DNA from 3 places in the Neobacillus sp. NPDC093182 genome. Region 3 is predicted to be linked to each of the others. Evidence: riboswitches for the same ligand, from Rfam matches in the RefSeq annotation. Region 3 holds a riboswitch; each other region holds the start of a gene.
The links. Region 3 has a riboswitch for glycine ahead of ACIQAA_RS12425 (amino acid permease). Riboswitches for the same ligand answer to the same signal wherever they lie in the genome.
Positions count from the first base shown of each region.

Region 1: it holds a riboswitch for glycine, as region 3 does, so the genes downstream of both, gcvT (glycine cleavage system aminomethyltransferase GcvT) here and ACIQAA_RS12425 (amino acid permease) in region 3, are expected to answer to the same signal.
Region 2: it holds a riboswitch for glycine, as region 3 does, so the genes downstream of both, glyA (serine hydroxymethyltransferase) here and ACIQAA_RS12425 (amino acid permease) in region 3, are expected to answer to the same signal.

Region 1 covers NZ_JBIVOI010000001.1:438,179-442,468, forward strand. The annotation lists gene gcvPA (aminomethyl-transferring glycine dehydrogenase subunit GcvPA) at 1-759, opposite strand, end outside; gene gcvT (glycine cleavage system aminomethyltransferase GcvT) at 781-1,884, opposite strand; glycine riboswitch at 2,071-2,159, opposite strand; gene ACIQAA_RS02340 (DEAD/DEAH box helicase) at 2,313-4,001, shown strand; gene ACIQAA_RS02345 (YqhG family protein) at 3,979-4,290, shown strand, end outside.
Region 2 covers NZ_JBIVOI010000007.1:105,391-109,680, forward strand. The annotation lists gene sdaAA (L-serine ammonia-lyase, iron-sulfur-dependent, subunit alpha) at 1-185, opposite strand, end outside; gene ACIQAA_RS14255 (serine dehydratase beta chain) at 185-697, opposite strand; gene glyA (serine hydroxymethyltransferase) at 713-1,963, opposite strand; glycine riboswitch at 2,159-2,261, opposite strand; gene ACIQAA_RS14265 (amino acid permease) at 2,357-3,745, opposite strand; glycine riboswitch at 3,995-4,053, opposite strand; glycine riboswitch at 4,056-4,154, opposite strand; gene ACIQAA_RS14270 (SGNH/GDSL hydrolase family protein) at 4,271-4,290, opposite strand, start outside.
Region 3 covers NZ_JBIVOI010000006.1:20,137-24,426, forward strand. The annotation lists gene ACIQAA_RS12420 (GH1 family beta-glucosidase) at 32-1,375, shown strand; glycine riboswitch at 1,521-1,602, shown strand; gene ACIQAA_RS12425 (amino acid permease) at 1,759-3,123, shown strand; gene ACIQAA_RS12430 (LutC/YkgG family protein) at 3,190-3,906, opposite strand; gene ACIQAA_RS12435 (LutB/LldF family L-lactate oxidation iron-sulfur protein) at 3,903-4,290, opposite strand, start outside.

The DNA.
Region 1 (4,290 bases), on a different contig from region 3:
TCCAGGAGGTGTTAATACTCCAAGTGAAAGTGGATTGCTTGAAACAACAAATAAAGACTTATTTGCATGGACAATTTCCTCTAGTTCTTTTAACGGTTCAATTCTTCCGAAGAAATTTGGGTACTGCACGATGACTGCGGCAATTTCTTCATTTGCCAATCCCTTTAATGCTTCAATATCTGTAATTCCCTCGTTAACTGGTACTTCAATCACTTCAAGATACTGACCTTTTGCATAAGTTTTTAGGACTTCCCTTGACTCAGGATGAACAGCACCAGAAACAATAATCTTTTTGCGTTTCGTATGACCCGCGCTCAACATCGCTGCTTCTGCCAATGCGGTTCCGCCATCATACATGGAGGAGTTTGCTACATCCATACCAGTTAACTCACAAATCATCGTCTGGAACTCAAAAATGGCTTGGAGCTCCCCTTGGGAAATTTCAGGTTGATATGGTGTATAGGCTGTATAAAATTCAGAGCGTGAAATAACATGGTCAACGATTACCGGCATATAGTGGTCATAAACTCCTGCACCTAGAAAGGATACATTTGTTTTTAAATCGGCATTACGAGAAGCCATTCGGAATAGTTCTTTCATCAAAGAAGTCTCAGATTTTGCAGCTTTGATGTTGTATTCCCCTTTAAATCTAACCTTTTCAGGAATATCGCTGAATAATTCATCGACGGATTTAACGCCAATTGTTTCGAGCATTGCCTTTTTATCTGCTTCAGTCATAGGTAAATATCGATGTTTCATAAACCTAATCTCCCCTCGTGTTTACTTTTCTCGTTTATAAAAAGGTGTTGGTACGACTTTCGCCTTCAAGCGTTTTCCGCGAATTTCAACCTCAATTTCTGATTCAAGACCTGCGTATTCATTTTTAATTAGCACAAGTCCAATATTCTTTTTCAAGGATGGTGATTGCGTTCCCGTTGTCACTTCCCCAATCAGTTCCTCACCTTTATAGACAGGGTAACCATGACGCGGTATTCCACGGTCAATCATTTCAATTCCAACTAATTTTCTTGCAGCACCCTGTTCCTTTTGCTGTTTAAGTACTTCTTTACCGATAAAATCAGCTTCTTTATTTAACTTAACTGCAAAGCCGATACCTGCTTCCAGCGGGGTGATTTCAGGAGACAATTCTTGGCCATAAAGCGCAAGAGTCGCTTCAAATCTAAGAGTATCCCTGGCGCCTAAACCACAAGGAACGACCCCTTCCTCTTGCCCAGCAGATAAAATCGCCTTCCAAAGTTCTACTGCGTCTGACGCATCGCAATATATTTCAAAGCCATCCTCGCCTGTATAACCAGTTCGTGAGACCAGTGCGTTTTTTCCTTTAATCGTTACTTCCTGTTGGAACTTAAAGAATCCAATGCTACTTAGATCAGTATCACCTGCCAGCTGTTGAAGTACTTTTTCAGCAATCGGGCCTTGCAGCGCCAATTGAGCCATTTTTTCAGACAAATTATCGATCGAAACATTGCCCTCTAAATGGTCCTCAAGCCATTTATAGTCCTTTTCGATATTGGAAGCATTAACAACTAGTAAATAATGATTGTCTTCTATTTTATAAACAAGAAGATCATCAACAGTGCCGCCATTTTCATAGCACATTGCATTATATTGTGCTCCGCCATTTTTAATTTTTGATATGTCGTTTGTTAACATCTTTTGCAAATAGCTAAGACTGTCTGGTCCCGTGACGATGATTTCCCCCATATGCGAAACATCGAATAAACCAGCTTTTGTGCGGACTGCCTCATGTTCTTCCTTGATGCTTGAGAATTGAACAGGCAGCTCCCAGCCTCCAAAGTCAATCGTTTTTCCACCATATTCTTTATACACTTCGAATAGCGGTGTCCGTTTTAATTCAGTCATCAATAATCCCCCTTCAACTAAAGATGTTTTTCATTTGTTGTTCCATAAATCCAGGGCATAATAAACAAAAAAGGACAGAAACCTCCCTTTAACAAAAGAAGGTCTCTGTCCTTGCACCTGAAAGTTTACCTTAGATGGCTTTCCCCTTTGGTGGCTGCTCAATTTTGTCAGCACTCTCCAGAGCTGCGTCAAACAAGAGTTCTTTTGCCTGAGAGATTCACACATCGTGCTTGCTCCTTCGGCGCTACATTTGTAGTCTCTCCCCTTGTCATCATCCGCATTATAATATTTTCAAATTCGGGTCATACTAAAATATACATCTGAGAAATTTATTTTATTGCAATAATTAAAACATTCAAATCTATTACCATCCTACCATTAAAGCATAAGGTGAGCAATAAATTTTTGTGCATTAAGGAGCTGAAACCATGACTGTTGAAATAGAATTTGATTCCTCCTGGCAGGATGAATTTTTACATAGAATTGAGAACGATGGACCATGGGGAAATTGGGACCTTTTTAAACTGGCAGTCGGCGTTGAAAAACACCTGATTATCCCTGAATTTGAAGGCTTGCAGGCACCCAAACATTTGCCTAATCTGACGCCGCTTCCACACCAGCTCGAGACGGCAAAACAAGTAATTGAGAATATGAATGGAAAGGCCATTCTTGCCGATGAAGTTGGGCTGGGAAAAACGATAGAAGCTGGTCTTATTTTAAAAGAATACATGATTCGTGGACTTGTAAAAAAAGTTCTCATTCTTGTCCCAGCCTCTTTAGTAACCCAATGGTCTTATGAATTGAATAGTAAATTCTTTATACCCGCAGTTTCTCAAAAGAAAAGCTATGTTTGGGAACAATGCGATGTTGTCGTTTCGTCTATTGATACAGCAAAACGGGATCCACACCGTGATATTATCTATAAGCAGGACTATGATTTAATCATTATTGATGAAGCACACAAGCTAAAGAATAATAAAACAAAAAACTATGAGTTTGTTCAAAATCTAAAGAAGAAGTTTTGTCTGCTTCTCACTGCTACACCCATTCAAAACCGAATTGGTGAAATTTTCAACCTCGTATCCCTATTAAAACCTGGACATTTAGGCAGTGAAACAGCCTTTTTTGATAAATACAAACGGGATGCACGTTCATTAAATGATAATGAGCATTTAAAAGAGCTAGTTAATAAGGTAATGATTCGAAACCGCCGCGCCGATACAGGCATTGAATGGACCAAGAGACATGTTGAAACCATACCGATCGAATTTACACCACAGGAAAAAGAATTGTATCAAGCCATCACTGATTTAAAGAGCGAAGGCGATTGGGTACAAACAAGTGCATTCTCGGTGATGACTTTACAGAGGGAAGCATGCAGCAGCAGAGAGGCCGTTTTTTATACGCTTAAGAACATGCTTCAGAAAAAAGAAAACCCTACAAAGGAATTTGAAGAGCAGATTCAACATTTAATTTCAAAAGTGGAAGCAGTTCCATCCAACTCTAAAGCAGAAAAGGCTTTGGAACTGATTCAAAAAATAGATGATAAGGTTATTATTTTCACCGAATACAGAGCAACCCAAATGTACCTGCAATGGTATTTAAAACAAAACGGGATATCATCCGTTCCGTTCCGCGGGGGCTTTAAACGAGGTAAAAAAGATTGGATGCGCGAGCTATTTCAAAAGCATGCACAGGTACTCATCGCGACAGAAGCAGGTGGTGAGGGAATTAACCTTCAATTCTGTAATCATATTATTAATTTCGATTTACCGTGGAATCCAATGAGACTGGAGCAAAGAATCGGAAGGATCCATCGTCTGGGGCAGGAAAAGGACGTTATGATCTATAATTTTGCAATCCAAAACACAGTGGAGGAACATATATTAAAACTTCTATATGAAAAAATTGAACTTTTTGAAAAAGTAATAGGTGATTTGGACGATATTTTAACGAAGTTAGACTTTGGAAGTATTGAAGATCATTTAATTGATATTTTTGGACAATCCTGCTCTGAGGGTGAGATGCGGATTAAGATGGAAAATCTTACATCTATGATTGATTTAGCTAAAGATATGCAAAAGGAGGATTCACATGCAGCAGCTGGAAATTCATAACTTTCTCATACGCTATTTTCAAGCTAATGAATGTGAAATAACAGAAAATGGTCCAGGATACTTAACGGTTCAATTAACAATTGAGCTCGATAAGGAATTAATGAATCGGCCTTTTTATTGGCATTACCTAGAAAAAACTGGCGGTATTCCAAATCCGATGAAGCTTACGTTTATTACGAACCCACAGATAGCACCGGAACATATTAAGGGAGAAACCGTTCATTTTGGTTCTCCTCGTCTGCACCAAATTTTTCAATCAACCAAAAAGCTTGCAAGCTACATCAGGCTT
Region 2 (4,290 bases), on a different contig from region 3:
GAGGCATCTTTTATACCGCTATCAACGGCTTCTTTCATTTTGAGCAAGCGCTCTTCCATCATGCTAATAATGGTCTCTTTGTCTCTTCCTGATTTTTCTGTTTCCATCATTAGCATGATTTCACCAATGGTTTTTTGTTCTCTTTCACAAACCTCAATCAGCTCTTTCATGGACTGTATCTTCATCATATTGCCTCCATCAGTACTTTCCCTCTTGGTTGGTAAGAACGGGCAAGGACCGTAAAGTCATCGCCTGCACTTAAACGAATATCTACCATCATCTCGTTAATCATAAAGATTTTGGATAAGCCGCCACCAAGTGACGCACCACCAACCTTTATAAGACGATCATCGTGTTTCACTGTTACCAAAGTTGTATTCGGGTGATCATAGTACTCACAGCTATCTTCAAATTCGAAATGGTACTGCATCCCAGCCTCTTTTGCCCACTCCAATGAATGTTTTATCCTTGTATCGTCGGTGTCCATCCCAAGCAATCCGCCAAGAAGTGCTTTATCTGTTCCATGTCCTTGGTAGGTTTCAGCAAAGGAATCATAAAATACAATATTGACCTCTTGCGGATAATCTCCTACAAGTTCATAAATAAATTTCCCAATCGATACGACACCGGCTGTATGTGAACTCGACGGTCCGACCATAATAGGGCCAATAATGTCAAAACAACTCTGAAATTCCATCCTCATGCTCCCTTCTTATACTGTGATTGCCTGTTGAAATAACGGATAGGCACTACAAATGGCTTTGGTTGTTTCTTTTGCTTTCTCAAGAACGACTTTGTCGCCTTTGCTCTTCAGAACAGCTGCGATGACTTCCCCGATTTTCACCATTTCATCCTGCTTCATACCACGCGTCGTTAAAGCCGCAGTTCCCATGCGGATACCACTCGTTACAAATGGCTTTTCTGGATCATATGGAATCGTATTTTTATTAACCGTAATGCCGGCTTCTTCTAATAACTTTTCTGCTTCTTTTCCAGTTAAATTCCACGGACGTAAATCTAATAGGACAATATGATTATCGGTTCCACCAGAAACAAGCGCTGCGCCTTGCTTTTTTAATGTTTCTCCTAATGTTGCTGCATTTACAATGATTTGTTTCGCATAGTCCTTAAAGCTTAGCTGCAATGCTTCATTGAATGCAACGGCCTTAGCCGCAATAATATGCATCAGCGGTCCGCCTTGAATTCCTGGGAACACCGATTTATTAATGGCTTTTATCATTTCTTCATCATTTGTTAAAATAATGCCGCCGCGCGGTCCTCGGAGCGTCTTATGCGTAGTACTCGTTACAACATCCGCATAAGGAACCGGTGATGGATGAAGACCCGCTGCAACTAGTCCTGCAATATGCGCCATATCCACCATTAATTTTGCGCCAACTTGATCTGCAATTTGTCTAAACCGTGCAAAATCAATCGTTCTAGGGTAAGCGCTTGTTCCGGCAATAATCAATTTAGGTTTTTCTTTTTTCGCGATCGTTTCCAGTTCATCGTAATCAATCAATTGAGTATCTTCTCTGACACCATAGGACACTACCTCAAACCATTTTCCTGAAACACTAACAGGACTTCCGTGCGTTAAGTGTCCGCCATGTGAGAGGTTCATCCCCATCACTTTATCACCAGGTTGAAGGAGAGCGAAAAATACAGCGAAGTTTGCCTGCGCACCTGAGTGAGGCTGAACATTGGCATATTTAGCACCAAACAACTGAGTTAGGCGGTTAATGGCAACTTGTTCTGCCACATCGACAAATTCACATCCACCATAGTAACGCTTCCCTGGATAGCCCTCCGCATATTTATTCGTCAACACACTTCCCATTGCTTCTAAAACATCTTGACTTACGAAATTTTCAGAGGCAATCAGTTCCAACGTTTGATGCTGACGCTGCTGCTCTTTCTGAATTGCTTCAAAGATAGTGGAATCATTTTGTTGTAAACTCATTCCCGTTTCCCCCTTGATTGTTGTATTGGCTACCTCTTCTGTGATTAGAACCTTTTTTTTGCACGCAAAAAAGGACAGAAAAGGGTAGCACTAGGCTTTCTTCTACCCTTCTCTGTCCTTTTACCTGAGAGTTTAAGTCCGATTAAGAACCTTCCCCTTTGGTGGCATATAACGTATATGCGCTCTCCAGAGCTGCGTCCAATTGTGGTTCCATCTACCTGAGAGATTTGTTCCAAGGGTCTTTTTGGAACTTGCTCCTTCGGTGGCGTGTAAATTTGCACTCTCCCACAACCATCTTCCGCTTATTCATTTTTATTATTTTCAGAATAATAGTAACACTTATACAAGTCAAGCTTTTTGTAAGCGGAAACATTTTTATTTTAAAAAATCCGCCTAATTTCCTACTACTTCTTGTTGATTCTCCTGCTCCACATCATCTGTCTTCTTGATCATCATCTTATAAATCGCTATCAGCATGATGAACCAAACAGGTGTTACAAATAAGGCGATACGAGTGTCTTCCGCAAGCCCAAGTACAACTAGCACAAACGCTAAGAAAGCAAGGATTAAGTAATTGGAAAATGGATAGAGCGGTAATTTAAATTTGTTCACTTTCGCTAAATCTGGTCTGGTTTTTCTGTATTTTAAATGACTGATGACCGTAATTCCCCAAATAAAGAGGAAACATACAGTAGAAATACTTGTAATCAGCGTAAAAACTCCTTCTGGCATCACATAGTTCAATATAACGGCAATTAGAATGACTATAGTGGAGAAGAACAATGCATTGGAAGGTACTTTACGGGAATCCAGTTTCGCTAATGGTACAGGTGCATTTTTGTCTTTGGCAAGCGCGTATACCATCCTGCTTGTACTGAAGATGGCGCTGTTACAAGCCGATGCTGCTGAGGTTAGGACAACAAAATTGACAATACCAGCCGCTGCTGCTATGCCAACTGCCACAAAGACTTGGACAAATGGGCTTTTCGCTGGATCAATCGCATTCCACGGATAAATACTCATGATGACTATGAGGGCACCAATGTAGAAAATCAAAACTCGTATAGGGATATTATTTATTGCTTTTGGGATTACTTTCTCTGGGTCTTCTGTTTCACCTGCTGTAAGGCCAACAAGTTCAATCCCAACAAACGCAAACACTACCATTTGGAATGACAAAATAAAACCATTAATGCCATTCGGGAACATGCCGCCGTGGCTCCATAAATTCGTGAAACTAGATGTGCCTGAATTTGTGGAAAAGCCTTTAACGATCATGAATATCCCAACCACAATTAGTGCAAGAATCGCAATGACTTTGATTAAGGCGAACCAGAATTCCATTTCGCCAAATAGCTTTACGGTTGCTAAGTTCATAAAGAGCAGAACGACAAGTGCAATTAATCCTGGCATCCACTGTGGTACGTCCGGAAACCAAAACTGTGTATAGAGACCAACGGCTGTTAAATCGGCCATTGCGATGGAAATCCAGCAAAACCAGTAGGTCCATCCCGTAATAAATGCTGCCATATTACCTAAATAGTCTCTAACAAAATCAACAAAAGAATGATATTTCAAGTTGGATAGAAGCAGTTCTCCGAGTGCACGCATGATTAAAAAGCAAATGGTACCTGTAATCAAGTACGCAAATAAAATCGATGGACCTGTTAAATGAATCGATTTTCCTGCTCCTAGAAATAATCCTGTTCCAATAGCCCCGCCAATAGCGATAAGTTGAACGTGCCTGTTTTTTAAACCCCGCGACAATTTTTGTTCCTGCAAATGAATCCCCTCTTTCTTCTTTTCCAGGATAGGTAATATCCCTATAAAAGTTTAATTTACTTAGTCAAATCGGCAGAAATAAGCGCTTACATTTTTTAAAGTAAATACTTTACCTGATCAACCTTATTGGAAACCGAAAAATATGGACTCCCCAACTATTCGTTTTGCGTTTAACACCCTCCTTTTTCTGTTTTTCTCTATTTTTCTCCACAAAAAAAGGACAGAGAAAAATAGGCGTATCCCTATTTTTCTCTGTCCTTTTACCTGAGAGTTTAACTCCTTTGGTGGCACATGGCGCTCTCCAGAGACGCGTCCTATTGTGGTCCTTTTACCTGAGAGATTGAGCCCAATTTTGGGACTTGCTCCTTCGGTGCTAAACAATGCGTTTAGTCTCTCCCACAATAATCATCCGCTAGTATGAATATAAATATATACTAGTTTATCAAAATCAAGATGTCAAATTAATTTTCAGAATTTAAACACTATTATAAATTAACAGAAGCAAACCTAGCTTTTTTTTGGGGATTATGACGCGACTTCGACTG
Region 3 (4,290 bases):
TTACAAAAATAGATTGATAGAGGGACTTAATATGACAATTATTCAATTTCCAAAGGACATGAAGTGGGGAACCGCTACTGCTTCTTATCAGATCGAAGGGGCAGCCTTTGAAGATGGCCGTGGACTCTCAATTTGGGATACCTTTTCCCATACACCTGGAAAGGTGGTAAATGGAGATAACGGAGACGTTGCCTGTGATTCGTACCATAGATATGAGGAAGACATTAAAATGATGAAGGAGCTGGGGATTGATACCTATCGATTTTCAGTTTCCTGGCCCCGTATTTTTCCGAATGGTACAGGTGATATCAACCGTAAGGGATTAGAATTCTATCATAAATTTGTTGATAAATTAATAGAAAATGGAATTGAACCAATGTGTACACTCTATCATTGGGATCTTCCACAAGCTTTACAAGACAAAGGCGGCTGGGCAAACCGTGATAGTGTTGAAGCTTTTGTGGAATATTCAGAGACGATGTTTAAGGAATTTAATGGGAAAATAAAAAAATGGATTACGCTAAATGAACCATTATGTATTTCATATATTGCTAATTATGCAGGTGCCCATGCGCCTGGAAATACAGACTTACAACTAGCGACCGATATTTCTCATCATCTATTGGTGGCCCATGGCCGGACTGTTCAAAAATTTAGAGAGCTTGGCATAAATGGTGAAATTGGCTATGCTCCAAATACAACATGGTTCGAACCATTTAGCAATAGGCCAGAAGATGTTGAGGCATGTTACAGAGAGATTGATCATCAAGTTAGATGGTTTATGGATCCTGTGTTTAAAGGGGAATATCCTCAGCATTTAGTGGACTGGTTTAAGGAGAAAGGTGTGGAGCTTTCTATAGAGGAAGACGATATGGAAATCATCCAACAGCCAATTGATTTTTTAGGAATTAATTATTATGCAGGTCAAATTGGACGATATAAGGAGAATACTGGGCTATTTAATTGTGAAACGGTAGAAATGGGATATGAACGTACCGATATAGGGTGGCCAGTTTATCCGGAAGGATTTTATAAAGTATTAACATATGTGACAGAAAGATATGGAAATGTACCCATTTATATTACTGAAAATGGGGCATGCTACAATGATGAGCCTGTCTTCGGCACTATAAAAGACAACAGGAGAATTAAATACCTTCAGCAGCATTTAACAGCCTTAAGCAGAGCTATAGAATCAGGAGTGAATATTAAAGGTTACTTCTTGTGGTCTATGTTGGATAATTTTGAATGGGCAGAAGGGTATAGTAAGAGGTTTGGAATTGTCCATGTTGATTTTAATACCTTAATACGTTGGAAAAAAGACAGTTATTATTGGTATAAAAAAGTGGTGGATAATAATTGGTTTGAGTATTAGGTTAATCATTTGAAAAAACAGAGTGTTATTTGTTGTTGTTGACAAAGTATTTAATTACTATTAAACTTATAAAATATTGAAAATACTATCGCAATAAAAAATTTAATAATTAGCAGCTATGAATGCTATGGATCAAACTATAGCAGGAGCAGCTTCTGGAGAGACCGCTAGAATTTTAGCGGCGCCGAAGGGTTCACAATCTCAGGCAAAAGGACAGAAGAGTACTGAATATTTATTTGTTATGCTGATATTCATTAGCATGACAACTATTATTTGTTATTCTTAGACCTAAGAGATTGGAGAACATCCAATCTCTTTTTTTTATTGGGTAAATCTATTGCTCATCGTTTCACATTAAAAGTAGTTTTAGGGAGGAATTTGTTTTGGCACAGCAAGAATTAAAGAGGGATTTAAAAAATCGGCATGTTCAATTAATTGCCATTGGCGGAACCATTGGCACTGGGTTATTTTTAGGGTCAGGTAAAGCGATACAACTGGCAGGTCCATCCATCATCTTTGCATATTTAATCGTGGGTATCGCCGTTTTTTTCGTTATGAGGGCGCTAGGGGAACTCCTGTTGTCTAAAGCAGGTTACCAATCGTTTACCGATATTGCAGAAGATTATCTTGGACCTCGGGCAGCATTTATAACAGGATGGACATATTGGTTTTGTTGGATTATGGTTGCTATGGCTGATGTTATTGCAGTTGGAGTCTATATACAATATTGGTTTGACATTCCGCAATGGGTACCTGCTATCATCTCATTAATCATTTTATTAGGACTTAATCTATTAACGGTAAAGCTTTTTGGTGAATTGGAGTTTTGGTTTGCTTTAATAAAAGTAATTACTATTCTCGTATTAATTGGTATTGGGGTTATATTGCTTGTGATGGGATTCAAGACCGATGCTGGAACGGTAACAATTCAAAATCTTTGGGAACATGGAGGACTGTTTCCGAACGGAATTTCAGGTTTCTTACTATCATTCCAAATGGTTGTATTTGCATATGTGGGAGTTGAGCTAGTGGGTGTATCGGCAGCGGAAACCTCCAATCCAGAAAAGAATATCCCATCGGCTATTAATAAAATTCCTGCAAGAATTCTTTTTTTCTACGTAGGTGCATTGATTATCCTACTATGTGTGAATCCCTGGACCCAGCTAAATGCAGCAGAAAGCCCATTTGTAAAAACATTTAGTTTGGTCGGAGTTCCTATTGCCGCAGGAATTATTAATTTTGTTGTATTAACTTCAGCCGCTTCTGCCTGCAACAGCGGTTTGTTTTCAACAAGCCGGATCCTTTTCAATTTAAGCAAAAATAATCAGGCTCCATCTAATTTTGCAAAACTGAATAGAAATTATGTACCAAGTAACGCATTATGGACATCCACGCTTGTGGTATCGGTCGGTGCGCTTTTGAGTAAACTTATTCCGGCACAAGCTTTTGGAATCGTGACAACCATTAGTGCCATTTGTTTTATTTGGGTTTGGGGTGTTATATTAATTTGTCATATAAAGTATAAGAAAACACGCCCGCAATTACATGCTAAATCAACATTTAAAGCACCATTCACACCATTTATTAATTATGCGGTCCTAACGTTGTTTGCTATGATTCTTATCATTATGCTGGCTGCCGAAGAAACACGTCCTTCCTTATTGTTGACACCTCTATGGTTTATACTATTATTTATTTTGTATTCCAATAGAGGAAAAAAGGAAAAAGATATCAAACTATCAGCATAAATGTTTTAGAAAAACAGAAAACCACCCTGCGCCGTTAGAGCAGGGTGGTTCTCCTATCCTGTCACCTTAAATATCATCTACAATGATATAGGTTGCTTTAATGGGTCCATGAACGCCAACAACTAGGATCATTTCGATGTCTGCTGAGTTGCTGGGTCCTGTGATGAAGTTAATGCAGGAGGCGATTTGTTCGCCGTTTTTTACTTTTTCATTTATGATACGGGCCGCTTGTGTCATGCGGGGAACGATGCTGCTTTTCGGGATTATTATGATGGAAGTCGCAGGTAAAAAGCTGACTGTTCTCCCTTTATCCTTGCTGCTAAAGAGAACGGCTGTGCCTGATTCCGCCAATGTTACATCACTGATCGTAATTCCGATATTTGCAGCCTCGGCCTTTGCGATATTTTCTTCGCCTTTTGTATGATCCCAAATATGAAGATCAATTCCCTCTTGAGGCCATTCTTCCTTCATTAATTTTTCGAGGCCAAATTGTGAAAAGCGTTCATCTTTCCAGGTGACAATTGGGCCGCCGCCATTGTGGTTTACCACTTCTTTTAATGAGTCAGATAGATTAGCACTTGAGGTCATGACAAAATTCGTATGGATATTTTTACATTGTTCCCGTAATACGTCCACAAGCTCATCTTGTGAGCTGCCTTTTAGAACTTCATCTTGGGGATGAAAATTCCAGATGGGTCTTTCTATTTCCATTTTTTGTTTACGGCCTAGCCGGCTGGCTATTTTTCCTAAAAATGCATCGCGATTCTGTATGGTACCTATCATGAATGATTTCCACCTTTCGGACGATTTTTAAACCAATCACGGAATCTTTCTTTATTTGGTGCAGGGAAATCCCTTGATTCTGTCCATGCTTTTAAAGGGCCCGGACCTTTTGAGATTTTTTCATCCTGCGTAAATGGCGACATTACCGGCGCTGCCAGTTTTGAACCAAATTTATAAAGAGCAGGGGAGGATGCACCAAAACCGAATGCCTTCATCAAAAGCTTTTCAGAGATCGGAGCTCGTCCTTCTTTTTCCACGATGACTTGGCGATGTTTATGAAGAAGCTGATGCAGTGGAATTTTGACCGGACATGCCTCTGTACAGGCCCCGCATAAAGTCGAGGCATAGGGTAGCTCTTTATAATCATCATATCCGCCTAGTAAC